2 regions of the Thioalkalivibrio sp. ALE11 genome follow, and region 1 is predicted to be linked to the other one. Evidence: predicted binding sites of a transcription regulator. Region 1 holds the regulator's gene; the other holds the start of a gene.
The links. Region 1 encodes LexA, which represses DNA repair genes until DNA is damaged. Its sites were predicted from a motif close to TACTGTNNATATNNACAGTA; they were not measured.

Region 1 (9,493 bases):
ACCGGCGACTGGCCGGTCCGGTGGCTGCCCCATCTCGCGGTCATCATTGGCTACGGCGTCCTGGCCATCAGCGTGGCCAGCTACCGCATCCGCCGCCGGCTGTTGCAATAGAGCGGGAATGCTCCAATGATTCGCGTTGTCCTCTAAAACGAACCCTTTCCATCACCTTCAGGTACGAATCGATGAAGAACTGGCTGTTTGCAATCCTTCTGGCCCTGCCGGCCGCCGCGCTGGCGCAGAACGTGGAAATCCGTGACATCGAGGAAGGCGACGGCGACGAGGTCGTGCGCCATGACACCGTGACCGTACATTACACCGGCTGGGTGTACGAGGATGGCGAGGACCAGGGCGAACCCTTCGATTCCAGTCGTGACCGCGGCCAGCCGTTCACCCTGACCCTGGGTGCCGGCGAGGTCATTCCGGGCTGGGAGAAGGGCCTGGAGGGCATGCGCGAGGGTGGGAAGCGCGAGATCATCATCCCGCCGGAACTGGGCTACGGGTCACGCGGCGCCGGTGACGTGATCCCGCCGAACGCCACTCTGCGCTTCGAAGTGGAGATCCTGGAAGTGGAGCGGGCGCCCTTCGGCGGCCTGAACAATAACGAGCTGGCCGGGATGCTGGAACGCGACGACGTGACCGTGGTCGACATCCGCCGCCCCGACGAATGGGCCGAGACCGGGGTGGTCGAAGGCAGCCTGCGCATGACCGCCTTCGACGAACGCGGCCAGTTCATTCCGCAATTCGGTCAGGCGTTCACCGATGCGGTAGACCCGGATGACACCGTGGTCCTGATCTGCCGCACCGGCAGCCGCACCGGCGTACTGGCCCGCGCGCTGGCCGACGGTCTGGGGTACGAGGACGTCCATAACGTCACCGACGGCATCAAGCACTGGCTCGAAGAAGACCGCGTGGTGCGCCACGACTGCCCCGATACCGAGGAGACGGCGGTTTGCTGATGCGGCGACACGCCGGCCCCGGGGCCCTCGGTCTGGTCCTGCTGCTGCTCGCGGCCCCGGCCACGGGCGAAGGGGACGAACACGAGGAACTGCCGGCAGTGCTCCCCGAGCCGGTGACCACCACGCATTCGCTGGAAACGGTGGACGGCGAACGGCTGGAGTACCGCGCGACGGTCGGCTACACCCCGCTGGGCGAGGATCGCGAACACCCCGAGGCGCGGGTCTTCAGCGTGGCCTATACGGTGGACGACGAAGAAGCCGACCGCCCGGTGACCTTCCTGTTCAACGGCGGACCGGGGGCGGCCTCGGCCTATCTCAACGTCGGCGGACTCGGACCGCGGGTCCTGGACACCGACGACCGGGGCCTGTCGGCCGCCACGCCACCACGGCTGACGGACAACCCGAAGACCTGGCTGGCGTTTACCGACCTCGTCTTCATCGATCCGCCGGGCACCGGCTTCAGCCGGGTGATGGAGGCCGGCGATCCCGAAGATTTCTTCGAGCCGGAGGGCGACCTGGCCGCCCTGGAAGAAACCCTGGAACGCTGGCTGGACGACCACGAACGGCGCGGCGACCCGGTGTACCTCGGCGGGGAAAGCTATGGCGGCTATCGCGCCGGTGCCCTGCCGGCGCGGCTGATGCGCAACTCCGGCATCAGCGTCTCGGGCACGGTGCTGGTCTCCCCCGCGCTGGATTTCGGCATGCTCGAGGGCGGCACCGGCCGCCCGCTCCCGCACGCACTGATGCTGCCGGCGCTGACCGCCTCGGCACGCGCGCATGACCGCCTGGGCGATGACCCGCCGAGCCTCGAGCAGGCGGAGGCATTCGCGCTGGGGGACTATCTCGAAGGCCTGCTGCATCCGGACCGGATCGACGCGGACTGGATCGATGAAGTGGCCCGATTCACCGGGATCGACCGCGACCACCTGCGCGCGACCGGCGGCCGCGTCACCCTGAACATGGCGCAGCGTGGCCTGCTGCGGGACGAGGGCCGGCTGGTCAGCCTGTACGATGGCGGGATCGATTCGCCCGATCCGGTCCCGACCCGCGCGCGACCGCGGGCCGATGCCATCCTCGACGGTCTGGTGGCCCCGCTGTCCACCGCCATGCTGGACCACCTGCGCAACACCCTGGACTGGTCACACGGGCATCAGTATCGCCTGCTCAGCCGCGAGGTCTTCGGTGCCTGGGACTGGGACAGCTCGCAGCGGACCGGCCCGGCCTCGGCGATGGACGACCTGGCCACCGCCCTGGCACTGGATCCCCGCTTTCGCATCTTCAGCGTGCACGGCGAGGCCGACCTGATCACCCCCTATTTCGCCACCGAATGGCTGCTGGGGCAGATCGCGCATGCCGCGGACCCGGGCGACGACGAGCGCATCGTCACCGGCCGCTATCCCGGCGGGCACATGCTGTACATGCGTGCCGACACCAACGCCGAGCTGTTCGACGACGCCCGGCGCTTCTACACCGGACACGCAGCGGACCCCGACTGACCGCTTGCCGACCCGGGCGCCCTCCGGTTACTGTAATTATGAACAGTATCCGGAGCCGCCCCGTGTCGTCCGTCCCGTCGCTCACCCCGCGCCAGCAGGCCATCCTCGACTACATCACCGAGGTGATGACCACCCAGGGCACCGCACCCACGCGCAACGAGATCGCCGCGGCCTTCGGCTTCCGCTCGCCGCATGCGGCGGAATGCCACCTCAAGGCCCTGGCGCGCAAGGGCGCGATCGAACTGGTGGGCGGGGCGGCCCGCGGGATCCGCCTGTCCCCCGAGGCCCGCCCGTCTCCCGGCACGCCCCCGGAAGCGGACGGCATTCCCCTGATCGGCCGGGTCGCGGCCGGCTCGCCGCTGCTGGCCACCGAACACATCGAGGGGCACTACCAACTCGGCGACGCCCTGTTCCGCGCCCGCCCCGACTACCTGCTGCGGGTACACGGCGAAAGCATGCGTGATGCCGGCATCCTCGACGGCGACCTGCTCGCCGTGCGCCGCACGCCGGAGGCCCGGGATGGCCAGATCGTGGTCGCGCGCATCGAGGACGAGGTCACGGTCAAGCGCTTCCACCACGATGGTTCGCGGATCCGCCTGCTGCCCGAAAACCCCGATTTCGCCCCCATCGATATCGACCCCGAGCGCCGCGAACTCGCGATCGAGGGGATCGGCGTGGGCGTGCTGCGCGATCTGGAAAGGGAATGAGCCGCGCCCTGGACTCACTGCTGGAACACCCGTCCCTGTGGCGCGGCCGCCAGGGCGCCCCCGCCAGCGGCGACGCGGTCTGGCCAGCGGGGACACCCGAACTGGAAACGGCCCTGGGCGGCGGCTGGCCGCGCGGCCAGCTGGTGGAACTGCTGGGCGCGCCCTTCGGCAGCGGCGAGACCCGCCTGCTGGTCCCGATGCTCGCCGCCTGCGGGCGCGCACGGCTGTGGATCGCCCTGATCGGCCCGCCGGCCACCCCCTGGCTCCCCGGCTGGCAACAGCTGGGCATTCCCCCGGAGCGGGTCCTGCTGGTGCGGGCCGACCAGGACGGCGAACGCCTGTGGAGTGCGGAACAGTGCCTGCGCGACCCGGCCTTTGGCGTGTTGCTGATCTGGATCCATGGCCCCGCGGAGACCGCACGACTGCGGCGTCTGCGCCTGGCGGCCGGCGAAAGCCGCGCCTGTGCCGTGCTCCATCGTCCACCACAGGCCGCGGAACAGCCCTCACCCGCACATCAGCGCCTGCAATGGCAGCCCCATGGCCGGGGCCTGCGCCTGCACTTCATCAAGGGCAGCGGCGCCCGGTACCGGCGCGGCCGGCCGCTGGATCTCTCCGTGGCGCACCCGCCTCCCGCGGAGGGCACCCCGTGATCCCGGACACACGTCCTGCACGACCGGCACCCGACACGGAGCAGGCCCACCCGGGCCCGACCCTGCAACTGCTCCCGGGGCTCCCGGAGCCGGCGCGGGAACCTGACCCCGCTCCCGTCCCCGCGCCGGAGGCCCGGGAATGCTGGCTGGCCGTGCAGCTTCCGCATCTGGCCCTGGATCTTCAGGCCCGCCGCCGCGCGGATGCCGCCCGTCTCGCGCAGCATCCCCTGCTGATCGTGGAACGCGGGGAACGACCCCGGGTGCATGCCGCCAACCGTGCCGCGCGCCGCGCCGGCGCCCGCCCGGGCATGCCCCTGGGCGATGCCCTGGCCCTTCTGGACACCCCGGAACTGATCGAGGACGACCCGGCGGCCCGCGCGCGCGAGATTCACCAACTCGCCGCCGCCCTGCTGCAGTTCAGCGACCACGTGCATCCCGAACCCGAAGAGCAGCGCATCCTGCTGGAGGTCGGGCGCAGCCGGCGCCTGTTCGGCGGGCTGCCGGCCCTGCGCGAACGGGCAGAGGCGGTGCTGCGCGAACTGGGTTTCCAGCCGCGCACCGGCATGGCCCGCAGCCCGGCCGCTGCACGGCTGTTCGCCGCGCACCGGCACCCGGAGATCCCCGAGGACCGCGACGCCCTGCGCCGCAACCTGGCACGCTTCCCGCTGAACACCCTGCCGTTACCCGCGGGCACCCGCGAGGCCCTGCAGGCCACCGGCCTGCGGATGTTCGGTGACCTGCTGCGTCTGCCGCGCACGGAACTGGCACGACGCCACGAACCGGAACTTCTGCAGACGATCGACCGCCTCCTGGGTGACGCCCGCGAGGCCCTGCCGCGCTTTTGCCCCCCGGCCACCCTGGAACTCGCCCTGCGCCTGGATCACGAGATCCGCGCGAGCACCGCGCTGGTGTTCCCCCTGCGCCGCCTGCTGCAGCAGGCCGAGCAGCAACTGCGCGGGCGGGCCCTGAGCCTGCAGCGCATGCAGCTGGAACTGCGGCATCGCGAGACCACCACCCGCCTGAGCCTGGAACGCGGCCAGCCGGGCATCCGCGCGGCGGACTGGCTGAGCCTGTGGCAGACCCGACTGGAGCGCGAAACCCTGCAGGCCCCGGTCATCGGCCTGCGCCTGCACGCGGCCGACCTGCTGGACCCGCCCGCCACCGATGACGGCCTGCTGACCGGAGATCCCGCCGGCGAGAACAACCCGGGCATGCACCTGCCGGCCGTGCTTGCCCGCCTGCGGGCACGCCTGGGGGCACAGAAGGTCGGCGGCCTGAGTAACCGGGGAACCCCGGCCCCGGAAGACGCGCAGGAGCCCGTCGGCTCCGCCCTGCAACGGGGCCGATCCACGCCCGGTCCCGCGCAGCAGGCCTGCGGCACAGCCCTGTGGGTGCACGCGCCGGTGCCGGCAGCGGCCACGGATCTGCAGGGGCTGCAGCCCCTGGGACGCATGGAAAACGGCTGGTGGGACCGGGGAAACGATCAGCGCCGCGACTATGCTCTGGCGCGCGACCCCCGCGGTCGCGGGGTCTGGGTGTTCCGCTGCCTGCGCAGCGGGCAATGGTATCGCCAGGGCTACTGGGGATAGGACCCCGCGGTTACCGGTGGTGTTCGCCCGCCCGCTCCGGCTGAAACAGCACCTTGTCGATGCGCACGTGCATCACGCCCCCGCCCGGACGAGGCCACTCGATCTCCTCGCCCTCCGAGAGTCCGAGCAGGGCACTGCCCACCGGCGCCATGATCGACAGCGTCTGCCCGCTGTCATCCATGTCACGCGGGTAGACCAGGGTCATGGTGAATTCCTCCCCGGATTCCACCACCCGGAAGCGCACGCTGGAGTTCATGGTTACCACCGACGCCGGCATCTCGTGCGAGTCCACTACCCGCGCACGATCCAGTTCGGCCTCCAGCCCGGACTTGCCGGGCCAGTCTTCCGCCGAAGCGGATTCCAGCAGCTTGTCCAGCCGTTCCATGTCGGTTGCCGAAACAACGATCTCGGGCTTGTCCACAACTCCACCTCTCAGGGCCGGTCACCGATTCCGGGGTGACCGGACGAACATGCAGGGAAAGGCCGCCGCGGCAACGACGGACACTACAAAGCCGGGCACGCGGACGCCGGTGCCTCTGTCCCATCGATTCTGGGGGCGAATGACACAAAAGACAAACCCTCCTCAAGATGTGACCCGCATCAAGGCCACACGGTCACCGAACTGCTACACAGGGGGCAGATGTGCATCCCGAGGCCCGCATGAATCTCCAGATGAACGAACCGTTGCCCGGCTTCGATCGCCCCCTCGAAGTCCTGCGTGCCTGTCATCGTCGCCTGAAGGGCTGTCTGGAGACGCTCGACCGCCTGCAGGCCCATGTCCCCGATCATGGCGCGGATGCCGAGGCCCAGGCCGCCGCCCAGCGGCTGCTGAAATATTTCCATGCCTCCGCACCGCACCACCATGCCGACGAGGACGAAGATCTGTTCCCGCGGCTCAAGGGCCTTGGCAATCATCCCGACTGCCATCCCCAGCTGCCCGACTGGCTGGACCGTCTTACCGCGGAGCACGAAACCCTGGAAAACGGCTGGTCCCGGCTGGAGCCGGCCCTGCTCGACATCGCCGAAGGACGCGATGCCTCGCTGGACGGCGCGGCGGAATGGATCGACCAGTACCGCCGCCATCTGGCCCTCGAGGAAGAAGCCGTGCTGCCGCTGGCCGAACACCTGCTGGACGCCGATCAATGCCGCGCCATCGGCGAATCCATGGCCCGCCGGCGCGACCTGGAACCGGAACCCCATGGCTGATTTCACTCTCGACCTGCGCGGGCTGGGCGACCATGCCCATACCCGCGCCTATTACACCCTGCGCGAACTCGGTGCCGGTCAGACCTTCGACGTGCTTGTGGAGGAAGAGCCCGAACTGCTGATGGCCGCGCTCGCACAGCAACTGCGTCATGCCATCCACTGGGAAACCGTCGAGGCCGGCCCGCCGCTGTGGACCCTGCGGGTCCGCCGGCGCGACGACACCGAACCCGTCGACCTGGTCGATCTCCTCACCCGCGACCACCTGCGTATCGACCGCCTGTTCGCCAGCGCCCTGCACCGGGTCAATGCCGGCGACGCCGAGGGCGCAGCACCGGCGTTTCATGCCTACGTCGCCGGGCTGCGACGCCACGTACACGTGGAGAACGAACTGATCGTCCCGCTGCTCGATCTGCCGCGCCATCCCCGCGGCGATGACCCGACCTCGATCATGCTGCGCGAACACGAGGAGCTGCTGGACCAGACCGCGATGCTGGAACACGAATTCACCGAGGGCGTGGACGAACCCTGGGCCATCGCGCCATTCTTCGCCCTGATCTCGGGCGGTCTGGCCAAACACGAAGGACGCGAGGAACAGAACCTGTTTCCCCACTGGAGCCGGCATTTGCGCGAACAACCCGATGTCGCGCGCGAACTCTTCGGCAAGGCCCGGAGCATGCTCATCGTCCCCGGCGAGGCGGACGAAACGGAGGATTCGCCGGAAACGGACCATTCCCGGGGGCCTGCCCGCTAAGGATCCTCGATCCCCGGCGTCAGGGTCTCCAGCCGGCCGTCCGGATACAGGCCGACCACCCCGGCCCGCCCGACACCGCGCACCCGCACCCCGTCCGGGGTATGCGTCTCGTAGTCCTGGTGATGGTGCCCGTGAACGATCAGTCCGGCCCCCAGCAGCTCGGCCAGGCCGTCGATGGTGTCGAAGCCGCTGGCATGCGGCGACGGCGCCTCGTGGGTGATCAGGATGTCGGCCCGCAGCCCGCGCAGGCGTTCGATGTCTTCGGGATAGACGGAGGTGCGATGGCGCCGGGGCAGACCCGGCTCGCGATCCCCGGCGCCCTGCCAGCGATCCCGTTCGGGGAGCTGCGCCACATGTTCGCTTCGGGTGAAGAAGACCGGCGCCTTGCAGCGCGGGCCCCGCGGGTACCAGACGCGGCCACGGAACACCCCGCCGAGACCCGCTACCGGTCGGCCGGCCACTTCCGCCACGCGCGCGTGCAGATTGCCCGCCACATAGGAACTGCCGAACACATGCGCCCAGGCCGCATCGGTATCACTCTCGTGATTGCCGGGGATCCAGTAGATCGCCGGCATTGTGGCACCCGCCGCCACGGCTTCCCGCAACGGCGCCAGTACGGCATCCAGCGACTGTTCGCGCAGCTCCATGTCCCCCAGCAGAACCACCGCCCGTGGACGGTGGCGGGCCACCGCCTCGATCAGGGGATCGAAGAGGCCATGGGGATCGCCATAGAACAGAATATCGGGTGCCACGCCGCTCCCGGGGGTTCGCGAATGCGCCTACCCTAACGCATCCCCGCCCCCGGGCGCGCGCTGCCCGCGATCAGCGGAGGTAACGCCCCCGCAGCATGTTGTAGTACAGCGGCTTGATCATGTGCACCTTCAGTCGCCACCACATCCAGCTTGGCTGTCCCTGATCGATGAAGCCGAAGGTCGGGACCTCTTCCAGGGTGTAGTCAAACTCGACCAGGGCCGCCTTGCCGACCTCGGTGATCAGCGGGCAGGAGGTGTAGCCGTCGAAACGCTGTTGCGGTTCGCGATCCTGCAGCACCGACACCAGGTTGTCCGGGGTCACCGACCCGTGGGCCCGGACCGTGGAGGCCGTCTTGCCAATCGCCGTGTCCACCACGTCGCCGGCGCCGAACACGTTCGGGTAGCGGGCATGCTGCAGGGTCTGGTCGTCCACGGCCAGCCAGCCGCCCTCCGCCAGACTGCCGTCTTCCACCGCCAGACCGGCCTCGCGCACCCAGTCGTGGGCGCGCATGGGCGGCACCACGTGCAGGTAGTCGTAGTCCACCGTCTCGCGATTGCCGTCGCCGTCCACGAAGGTCGCACGGTGCAGCTCGGGCTCCACGCCCTGCAGCACGGACCCGGATTCGATCCCGACTCCGCGCTCGCGATAGATGTCGCGCACCATCCCGTCAAAACGTTCGACGCTGAACAGCGCGCCTTCCGGAGCGTGATAGTGGAATTCCATGCGATCCCGCTGCCCCGCCTTGCGCAGCAGGTCCTCGGCGATCAGGGTCGCCTTGATCGGCGCCCCGGCGCACTTGATCGGCGTATTCGGAATGGTGAAGCGGGCCACCCCGCCCTGCTCGCCCAGGCGCTGCGTCTGCTCGTAGGCATGCCGCGCCTGGTCGGGGCCGGCATAGATACTGGTCAGACCGTTCTGCCCGATGTCCGCGCGCTCCAGGCCTTCGATCGCTTCGTAATCCAGATGGATCCCGGTGGCCACGACCAGGAAATCGTAATCCAGACGATCCCCGCCGGCGGTCTCGACCACCTGGCTCTCCGGATCCACCGCGGCCACGGAATCCTTCTTCCAGTCGACGCCACGCGGGATGTAATGCTCGTTGCGCGCGGTCACGTCGCTGACCGAATAGGTCCCGGCCGCGACCAGGGTCCAGCCCGGCTGGTAGTGATGGGTCTCGCTCGGCTCCACCACGGTGATACGCGCCCCGTCCAGCAGGTCGCGCAACCGCGCCGCCACGGTCAGCCCGGCGGCGCCGCCGCCCAGCACAACGACACGCGCGCGGGTCTGCACTCCGGCCTGCGCCGCCGCGGGCGCGGACCCCACGGCCGCCGCCGCGGTCAGCCCGCCGGTCAGTTTCAGGAAATCCCGCCGCGAAAGTCCGTCCC
Region 2 (9,493 bases), on a different contig from region 1:
CAGGCCGTGACCTCCGCGGGCACCGGCTGCATGGCCGCGCTGGACGCGGAGAAATACCTCGACGAGCAGCTGTGACGCGGACACGGCGGTGAGCGAGGAGCACTCGTCCGACGATCCCGGGACCCCGGGCGCGGAAGCCCGTGCGGCGACCGGTGAAGACGGCCCGCCCGCCGGGGTGGACGAGCGCATCGAGCTGCGCGACGGGCTGGGCGAACTCGATCCCGCCGCGTGGGATGCCCTCACCGGCGGGCGCGAGCCGTTTCTGCGCCATGCCTTCCTCGAGGGGCTGGAACGCCACGAGTGCCTGGGACGGGCCTATGGCTGGTTCCCCCAGCACGTGCTGATCTTCCACGACGACGCGCTGGTGGCCGCCGCCCCCGCCTACGCCAAGACCAACAACTACGGCGAGTTCGTCTTCGACTTCGCCTGGGAAGGGGCCTGGCAGCGCCAGGGCCTGCAGTATTACCCCAAGCTGGTGGTCGCGGTGCCCTACACCCCGGCCACCGGTCCCCGTCTGCTGGTACACCCCGAGGCCCCCGACCCGGACCGCCTGCGCCGTCAGCTGCTGCGCGCGCTGGTCTCGCGCGGGCGCGAACTGGAGGCCTCCGGGGTCCACGTGCTGTTCCCCGAGTCCGCCGACCGCGAAGCGCTGGCCCCGCTGGGGCTGCCCGAGCGCATGGGCTGCCAGTACCACTGGACCAACGCGGCGGACGGCGGCTATGCCGATTTCGATGCCTTTCTCGCCGCGCTGTCGTCGAAAAAGCGCAAGAACATCAAGCGCGAACGCCGGCGCGTGGCGGAAGCCGGGATCACCTTCCGCACCGTCACCGGGGCCACCGGCTCGCCGGAGGACTGGGCACGCTTCCATCGCTTCTACGTCGACACCTTCGAGAAGCACATGGGCATCCCCACGCTCACCGAGGCGTTCTTCGTGGAGACGGCCGCCGCACTGGGCGATCAGGTGGTGCTGTTCGAGGCCCGCCGCCCGGAGAATGGCGATGGCGCGGATGGCGACGGCGAGACCATCGCCGCCGCGCTGTGCTACCGCAGCCACGACACCCTGTACGGGCGCTTCTGGGGCGCCACCGAGGACCTGGACGCCCTGCACTTCGAGACCTGCTACTACCAGGGCATCGAGTTCTGCATCCGCGAGGGCCTCACGCGCTTCGAGCCCGGCGCCCAGGGCGAGCACAAGATCCCGCGCGGCTTCCTGCCCACGCCCACCTGGTCGATCCACGCGATCCTGACCCCGGGCTTCGACGGGCCGGTGCGCGATTTCTGCGAACGCGAGGCGGACCTGATGCGCAGCCACTGCGAGCGCCTGCACGAGCATTCGCCCTACCGCCAGGGAGAATCCGGCCATGCCCCCGATTAACCCCGCGATTAATCCCGTAGGAGGCCAGCCCCTGGCCGATCCGGCGCAAGAGATTGCCCGAACGCACAATCGGCCGGAGGGCCGGCCTCCCACCGCCGTAGGAGGCCAGCCCTCTGGCCGATCCGGCACCGCCCGACCTACCCCGGTAGGAGGCCAGCCCTCTGGCCGATCCGGCGCTGGCCGATCCGGCACCGACCGACCAGACACCGCATGAGCCCCCGCAGCCCCATCACCCTCCCCTGGCTGGACCCGGATCACCCGGAGGCGCCGTTCCCGCCGGCGGAGACCGCGCTGGACGAGCCCAACGGTCTGCTCGCCGCCGGCGGCGATCTCTCGGTCCCGCGCCTGATCAACGCCTACCGCAGCGGGATCTTCCCCTGGTTCGAGGCCGGCCAGCCGATCCTGTGGTGGAGCCCCGACCCGCGGGCGGTGCTGGAACCCGGCGCCTTCCGCATCCGCCGCTCGCTGCGCAAGACCCTGCGCAACGCCGGCTACACCGTCACCTTCGACCGCGCCTTCGAGCGCGTGATCGCCGGCTGTGCCGGCCCGCGCGCCCGCTCCGCCGGCACCTGGATCACCCAGAGCATGCAGGAGGCCTATACCGCGCTGCATCGCGTGGGCCATGCGCATTCGGTGGAGGTGTGGGACGGCCCGCGGCTGATCGGCGGGCTCTACGGGGTGGCCGCGGGCCGGCTGTTCTGCGGCGAGTCCATGTTCAGCCTCGAGCGCGACGCCTCGAAGATCGCCCTCGCCTGGCTGTGCCGCCACATGGTGGCCCGGGACTGGCCGCTGATCGACACCCAGATGGCCACCGAACACCTGGTGAACCTGGGCGCGATCGAACTCCCGCGCGACACGTTCCTGCGCCGGATCCGCCCCCTGGTCGCCGACCGGACCGTGCCGCCGCCGGGCCCCTGGACGCTCGACCCGGACCTGCATCCGCTGGACCCGGAGTGGTAGACCCCGGGCAGACCGTCACTGGCGACAAAACGGCCCCACCTGCCAGAACCGCCGGCAGCGGAACTCGGACTCGCAGCTCTCCAGCTGGCTCGCATAGCGACTGGCGCGGTCACGCACCTGACGCGCGGCGCGCTGCACCCCGGGCTTGCCGCGATAGCTGCCGCGGTTATAGCCGCCCTGCCCCTCGTGGTAGGCGAGATACAGGTGCTCCGGGTTATGCAGGGAAACCCCGGTCATGCGCCGGGTGCGCTCGTTGTACCAGCCGATGAAGTCGGTCGCGTGCTTCATGTGCGTGCGCCGGGCGAAGCGGCTGCCGGCGTCCTCGCGGTATTCGCCCCAGACGGGGTCCTGGGCCTGGGCATAGCCATAGGCCGAGGACGGCCGGCGCCACGGGATGATCCCCAGCAGGCGCTCGCGCGGCGGGCGCACGTGGCTGCGGAACGAGGACTCCTGCTGGATGATCGCCATCTGCGTGGCGATGGGCGTGCCCCATTGCTCCTGGGAGTCCAGGGCGTAGTCGTACCAGCGCGGTTCCTCGCGGAAGATCTCGCAGATGTTGCTCTGATCCTGCGGCGGCGAGGGCGAGAGCATCGCGCAGCCGCTGGCCGTCAGCACCAGGGCCAGCAGGGCCAGGGCCCGCATTGCCAGTCGTGAGTTCACCCCGATCTCCGTGTTCTTCCCTTGCGATCCGCGCAGTATAGGACAGCACGCACCGGCCGGGCAGTTGCGGGAGACGCCGGGGGCATGTTCCATTCTCCCGACCCATCCCATTCGGCCGAACAAAGGATCCGCACATGAGCGACAACCCCACCGCAGGCTTCCGCTTCAACCACACCATGCTGCGCGTGAAGGACCCCGACGCGTCGCTGGATTTCTACCGCCGCGTGTTCGGCATGGAGCTGGTGAAGACCCTGGACTTCCCGGAATTCGAGTTCACGCTGTATTTCCTCGCGCGTCAGGACGACGACGAACCCGCCCCGCCGCAGGACGAGGGCGAACGCACCCGCTGGATGTTCAGCCAGCGCGGCATCCTCGAGCTGACCTACAACTACGGCACCGAGAAGGATCCGGACTTCCACTACCACGACGGCAACGCCGAACCGCAGGGCTTCGGCCACATCTGCTTCTCGGTGCCCGACCTGGACGCCGCGGTGCGCTGGTTCGACCAGAATAACGTGGAGTTCGTGAAGCGCCCGGACGAGGGCGGACTGAAGGACATCGCCTTCGTGAAGGACCTCGACGGCTACTGGATCGAGATCCTGGAGCCCGCGCGCCTCACCGGCCTGGGGCGCTGATCCCCCGCCCCATTTCCGAAGCCCCCTGACAGCCCTCGCCGTCCCCCGGAATCCGGGGGGGCGGCTTGCTTCGCCCGTAATACTGTACAAATATACAGTATATGGACGAACGCGAACCCACAGCCGACACCGCCCCGGCCTTTGCCGAGCTGACGGCGCTGAGCAACTTCTCGTTCCTGCGCGGGGCCTCGCACCCGGAGGAGCTGGTGGAGCGCGCGGCGGCGCTGGGCTATCGCGCGCTGGCACTGACCGACATCGCCTCGCTGGCGGGCCTGGTGCGCGCGCACGAGGCGGCGCAGCGCACCGGCGTACACCTGATCGCCGGCGCCCGCCTGCGGCTGGCCGACGGCCCCGAGCTGACCGTGCTGGTGCGCGAGCGCACGGGCTACGCCGCGCTGTGCCGGGTGATCAGCACCGCCCGCCGGGCCGCGGACAAGGGCGAGCATCACCTGACCCGGGCGGATCTGGAGGCGGTCCCGGAAGCCGAGCGCGCCGGCTGGCACGTGCTGCTGCATCTGTGGCCGGAATCCGACACGGCCGATCCCGACGACGCAGCGGCCTGGCTGCGGGCATGGGCCCCGCCCGGGCAGGGGCATCTGGCGGTCGCGCTGCTGCGCACGCCCGGGGATCCGGCGCAGATCGCCCGGGCACGGCAGCTCGCGCAGGCACACGACCTGCCGGTGACGGCCTGCGGCGACGTGCACATGCATGCGCGCGGACGGCGCGCACTGCAGGACGTGCTGACCGCACTGCGCCACCGCTGTACCGTGGCGCAGGCGGCCGACCGCCTGTTCCCCAACGGCGAACGCGGCCTGCGCCCGCGCGCGGACCTGGCCACGCTGTATCCGGCCGCCTGGCTGCATCATGCGGTCGCCATCGCCGACGACTGCCGCTTCTCCCTGGACGAACTCGAATACCACTACCCCACCGACCCGCTGCCGCCCGGGCGCACCGCCACCGAGTACCTGCGCGAGGAGAGCCTGCGCGGGGCCCGCAAGCGCTGGCCCGACGGTATCCCGGAGGCGGTGCAGGCGCAGATCGAGCGCGAGCTGGGCATCATCGCCGAGCTGGGCTACGAACCCTACTTCCTCACCGTGTACGACATCGTGCGCTTCGCCCGCAGCCGCGGGATCCTGTGCCAGGGCCGGGGTTCGGCGGCCAACTCGGCGGTGTGCTACGCGCTGGGCATCACCGCGGTGGATCCGTCGCGCTCCAGCATGCTGTTCGAGCGCTTCATCTCCGCCGAGCGCGGCGAGCCGCCGGATATCGACGTCGACTTCGAGCACGAGCGCCGCGAGGAGGTGATCCAGTACATCTACCGGCGCTACGGCCGCGACCGCGCGGCGCTGGCCTGCACCGTGATCCGCTACCGCCGCCGCAGCGCCCTGCGCGACGTGGGCCGGGCGCTGGGGCTCTCGCGCGCGCGACTGGATGCCCTGACCGCCAATCTGGCCTGGTGGGACGAGGGCATCCCGGCCGAGCGCCTGCGCGAGGTCGGCCTGGAACCCGACGGCGCCCTGGCCCGCCAGTGGCAGGCCCTGACCGCCGAGCTGGTCGGGTTCCCGCGCCATCTGTCGCAGCACACCGGCGGCTTCGTGATCGCCGCCGGGCGGCTCGACGAGCTGGTGCCGATCGAGAACGCGGCGATGCCCGAACGCAGCGTGATCCAGTGGGACAAGGACGACCTCGACGCCGCCGGCCTGCTGAAGATCGACGTGCTGTCGCTGGGGATGCTCTCCTGCGTGCGCCGCGCGCTGGAGCTGATGCACCGGCACCGCGGCCGCGACTGGGGCCTGGCCGACATCCCGGCCGAGGACCCGGCGGTCTACGCGATGCTGCAGAAGGCCGACAGCCTGGGGGTGTTCCAGATCGAGTCGCGCGCACAGATGAGCATGCTGCCGCGGCTGAAGCCGAAGAACTTCTACGACCTGGTGATCGAGATCGCCATCGTGCGTCCCGGCCCGATCCAGGGCGAGATGGTGCATCCCTATCTCAAGCGCCGGGCACACCCCGAGCGGGTGCGCTTCCCCAACGCGGAGATCGAACGGGTGCTGGGGCGCACCCTGGGCGTGCCCATCTTTCAGGAACAGGTGATCGAGCTGGCGATGGTGGCGGCCGGGTTCTCCGCCGGCGAGGCCGACGGGCTGCGCCGCTCCATCGGCGCCTGGCGCCGCCGCGGGGATCTCGGGCGCTGGCGCGAGCGGCTGCTGGAGGGGATGCGCGAGCGCGGCTATTCCGCCGAGTTCGCCGAGCGGCTGTATCGCCAGATCCTCGGCTTCGGCGAATACGGCTTCCCCGAATCGCACTCCGCCAGCTTCGCGCTGATCACCTGGGTCTCGGCCTGGCTGAAGTGCTTCGAGCCGGCGATCTTCGCCTGCGCGCTGCTCAACAGCCAGCCGATGGGCTTCTACGGCCCGGCGCAGATCGTGGCCGATGCCCGCCGTCACGGCGTGGAGGTGCGCCCGGTGGACGTGAACCACAGCCAGCCGGAATGCAGCCTGGAGGCCGCCGGCGACTCACCGGATACGCCGGACGCGCCGGACGTGCCGGATGCCCCGCTGGCCCTGCGCCTGGGCTTCAACCGCGTCCAGGGCCTGCGTCGGGAGGTCGCCGAACGCATCCACGCGGCCCGCGCCGAGGGCCCGTTCAGCGACGTGCCCGAGCTGGTCGCACGCGCCCGGCTGAGCCGGGCCGAGGCCGGCCGGCTGGCGCGCGCCGGGGCCCTGGCCGGGCTGGCCGGCAACCGCCATCAGGCGCGCTGGGCCGCCGATGCGGTGGAGGCCCCGCTGCCGCTGTTCGACGGCCTGCCGCAACACGCCGAGCCCGCCGACGCCCCGCACGAGCCACGCGAGCCGGGGCAGGCCGGGGACGACGCCCGCACGCCCCTGCTGCCGGTGCCCGACGCGGTGGACGACCTGGTCCAGGACTACGCCACCACCGGCCTCACGCTGGGGCCGCACCCGCTGGCCCTGCTGCGCCCGCAGCTCGAACGCCGGCGCCTGCCGGATTCCGCGACGCTTTCCGCGCGCCGGCGCCCCGGCCCGGCGCGCTATGCGGGTCTGGTGATCACCCGCCAGCGCCCGGGCTCGGCCAACGGCACGGTATTCCTGACCCTGGAGGACGAACACGGCACGCTGAACGTGATCGTCTGGCCCGACCGCGTGGAACGATTCCGCGCCGAGGTCCTGCGCGGCCAGCTGCTGGAGATCGATGGCGAATGGCAGTGGGCCGACGGCGTCGGCCACCTGGTCGCCCGCCGCCTCACCGACCGCAGCACCTGGCTGGGCGACCTGGTCACCCGCTCCCGCGACTTCGGCTAACGGCCAGATCAGGAAGCGGCGGTATCCACGGAGAAACTCTCGCCACAGCCGCATTCGGCGGTGACGTTCGGGTTGTGGAAGACGATTTGCCGGGTCAGCCCCTCCGCCTGGAAATCGATCTCCGTTCCGCGGATGAATTCGAAGCTCTTCGGATCGACATGGACGTCGAGGCGTTCATCCACGCGGAACACCAGATCATCGGGTCGCGGCTCGCGGACCAGGTCCACCGAATACATCCACCCGGAGCACCCGGTGCGTTTCACTTCAACGCGAAATCCGACGGCCTCGGGGTCACTCTCCATCTGCGCGAGGATGTGCCGGACTGCATCGTCGGTCGCGCGAATCCGGTCGCTCTCCGGAATGCGGGCGGTCTCGGCAGTCGCGTCGGCGATGTTCGAATTCATGGCTACACCTCTCTGGCGTGAAACGGGTCAATCCCAGCGGTCGTCACGGACCTCGACGCGCCCGTCGCGGACGCGCACCGGGAAACAGGTAAGTGGCTCCACCGCCGGGGCGGTGAGTGCACTGCCGTCGCGCAGACAGAACTCGGCACCGTGGTGCGGACAAACCAGTCGGTCATCACGCAACTCACCCTCGGCGATCGGATATTCCTCGTGCGAACACAGGTCCTCGATGGCGTAGAAGGTCCCCTCCAGGTTGAAGACCGCGATCGGGACGTCGTCGACCTCCACCACCCGGCGCTCGCCCGGGGGGATGTCGTCCACGGCGGCTACATCGGCCCAGTCTTCCATCAGAACATCCCCGTTTCGAGACGCGCGGCCTCGCTCATCCGCGAGGCATCCCACGGTGGATCAAACACCATCTCGACCCCCGCCTGCTCGACGGTGGGAACCTCCATGATCCGCTGCCATACATCGTTGGCCAGCGTGTCCCCCATCCCGCAGCCGGGTGCGGTCAGCGTCATCTCGACCCACACGGAGCGCGAGCCGTCTTCCTCTTTCTCCACCGTGCAGGAGTAGATCAGCCCCAGTTCCACGATGTTGATGGGGATCTCCGGGTCGTAGCAGGTCCTCATCTGCTCCCACACCAGCTGCTCGACATCTTCGTCCGAGGCATTTTCGGGCAGTTGCGGCGGCGGTGGCGGCGTTTTGCCCAGTGCATCCGCGTCTTCACCACTGATGCGGAACATCCGCCCCTGCGCGGTCACGGTGAAGGAGCCGCCGAGCGCCTGCATCAGGGCCACCTGGCTGCCTTCTCCGATCATCACCTTCTGGCCCGATGGCACCGCAACCGCCAGCGTGTCCCGCTCCAGTTTCACGATTTCCTGAGACGCCATCGTCATTCCTCCGAATGTTCGGGTGTCATCACGCTTGTGCAAGAGTGGCGGGCACGGCCTCCGGGAGACGCTGCGCGAGCCGGTTCTCCACCACCGCCCGGACCGGATCCAGTTTCATCGGCTCCAGCACTTCTTCGGCAAAGGCGTAGACCAGCATGCCCCGGGCGATCTCCGGCCCGATGCCACGACTGGCGAGGTAATACAGCGCATCGGCATCCAGCTGGCCGACGGTGGCGCCGTGCGCCGCCTTCACGTCGTCCGCGTAGATCTCCAGCTCCGGCTTGGCGTCGATCTCCGCGTTGGGCGACAGCAGGAGATTGGCGCTGTGCTGCTCCGCGGCGGTCTTCTGGGCCCCTTCACGGATCAGTACACGCCCCTTGAATACCCCGCGGCCCCGGCCCTGCGCGATACCCCGGTACTGCTCGCGGCTGGTGGTATGCGGGACCGAGTGGTGGACCCGCGTGTGGGTATCCACATGCTGCCGGTCACCGACCAGGAACAGGCCGTTGAGATGGGTCTCGGCGCCGGGCTCCACCAGGTCCACGTTCAGGTCGTGCCGCACCAGGCGCCCGCCCAGATTCACGTTGTGCGAGGTCACCACACTGTCGCGCCGCTGGCGGACGAAGACATTGCCGACGTGATAGGCGGTATCCGCATGCTCCTGCACCAGATAGTGGTGCAGGTGAGCCCCGGCATGGGCCTCGATCTCGGTAACCGTATTGGTGAAACTGCGCGCCCCTTCTCCGTCCACGTAGTGCTCGATGATGGTGGCCTCACAACCGGACTCGCCCACGACGAGAACCCGGGGGTGGCACCAGACATTCTCACTGTACGAAGTTCCGTAGAACACCAGATGGATCGGGCGCTCCAGCACCACACCGGGCTCCAGGTGGATCACGGCCCCGTCGGTCAGGAACGCGGTATTCAGCGTCGCAAACGACGAGTACTGGTCATGGGCAAGCCCGTCCAGGCACTGCTCCGGGATGGTCGCCCCCTCCCGGATCGCCGTATTCAGGCCGTCGATGCGGACCCCCGGAGCCAGTCCGTCGAGTCGCGACAGGTCGTCGCGCAGGAACCCGTTCTCGAACACCAGGCGCCAGGGCTCGAGCTCGCCGAAGGCATGCTCCTCGAGTGTCGCGGCGTCAAGCAGCCCGCATTCGCTGGCAACCGAGAACGGCTTGTTGGCGATCGGGCGAACGTTGGTGTATTTCCATTCCTCGGCACGCGGGTCGGGGAAGCCGGACTC

Region 2: a site for LexA is predicted at 3,711-3,730, ahead of F620_RS0105585 (error-prone DNA polymerase). Genes of this name have one in related genera too.

The regions. Positions count from the first base shown of each region.
Region 1 covers NZ_KB906170.1:92,229-101,721, forward strand. Annotated here, with positions in the region: gene F620_RS0109235 (ABC transporter permease) at 1-111, shown strand, start outside; gene F620_RS0109240 (FKBP-type peptidyl-prolyl cis-trans isomerase) at 183-956, shown strand; gene F620_RS0109245 (S10 family peptidase) at 956-2,452, shown strand; gene lexA (transcriptional repressor LexA) at 2,491-3,159, shown strand; gene imuA (translesion DNA synthesis-associated protein ImuA) at 3,156-3,809, shown strand; gene F620_RS0109260 (DNA polymerase Y family protein) at 3,956-5,398, shown strand; gene rnk (nucleoside diphosphate kinase regulator) at 5,409-5,819, opposite strand; gene F620_RS0109270 (hemerythrin domain-containing protein) at 6,059-6,604, shown strand; gene F620_RS0109275 (hemerythrin domain-containing protein) at 6,597-7,355, shown strand; gene F620_RS0109280 (metallophosphoesterase) at 7,352-8,107, opposite strand; gene F620_RS0109285 (NAD(P)/FAD-dependent oxidoreductase) at 8,178-9,493, opposite strand, start outside.
Region 2 covers NZ_KB906166.1:318,318-327,810, reverse strand. Annotated here, with positions in the region: gene trxB (thioredoxin-disulfide reductase) at 1-75, shown strand, start outside; gene F620_RS0105605 (GNAT family N-acetyltransferase) at 89-1,375, shown strand; gene aat (leucyl/phenylalanyl-tRNA--protein transferase) at 1,586-2,335, shown strand; gene F620_RS0105595 (hypothetical protein) at 2,351-2,977, opposite strand; gene gloA (lactoylglutathione lyase) at 3,130-3,630, shown strand; gene F620_RS0105585 (error-prone DNA polymerase) at 3,732-6,950, shown strand; gene F620_RS0105580 (iron-sulfur cluster assembly accessory protein) at 6,959-7,354, opposite strand; gene F620_RS0105575 (non-heme iron oxygenase ferredoxin subunit) at 7,382-7,702, opposite strand; gene sufT (putative Fe-S cluster assembly protein SufT) at 7,702-8,247, opposite strand; gene sufD (Fe-S cluster assembly protein SufD) at 8,276-9,493, opposite strand, start outside.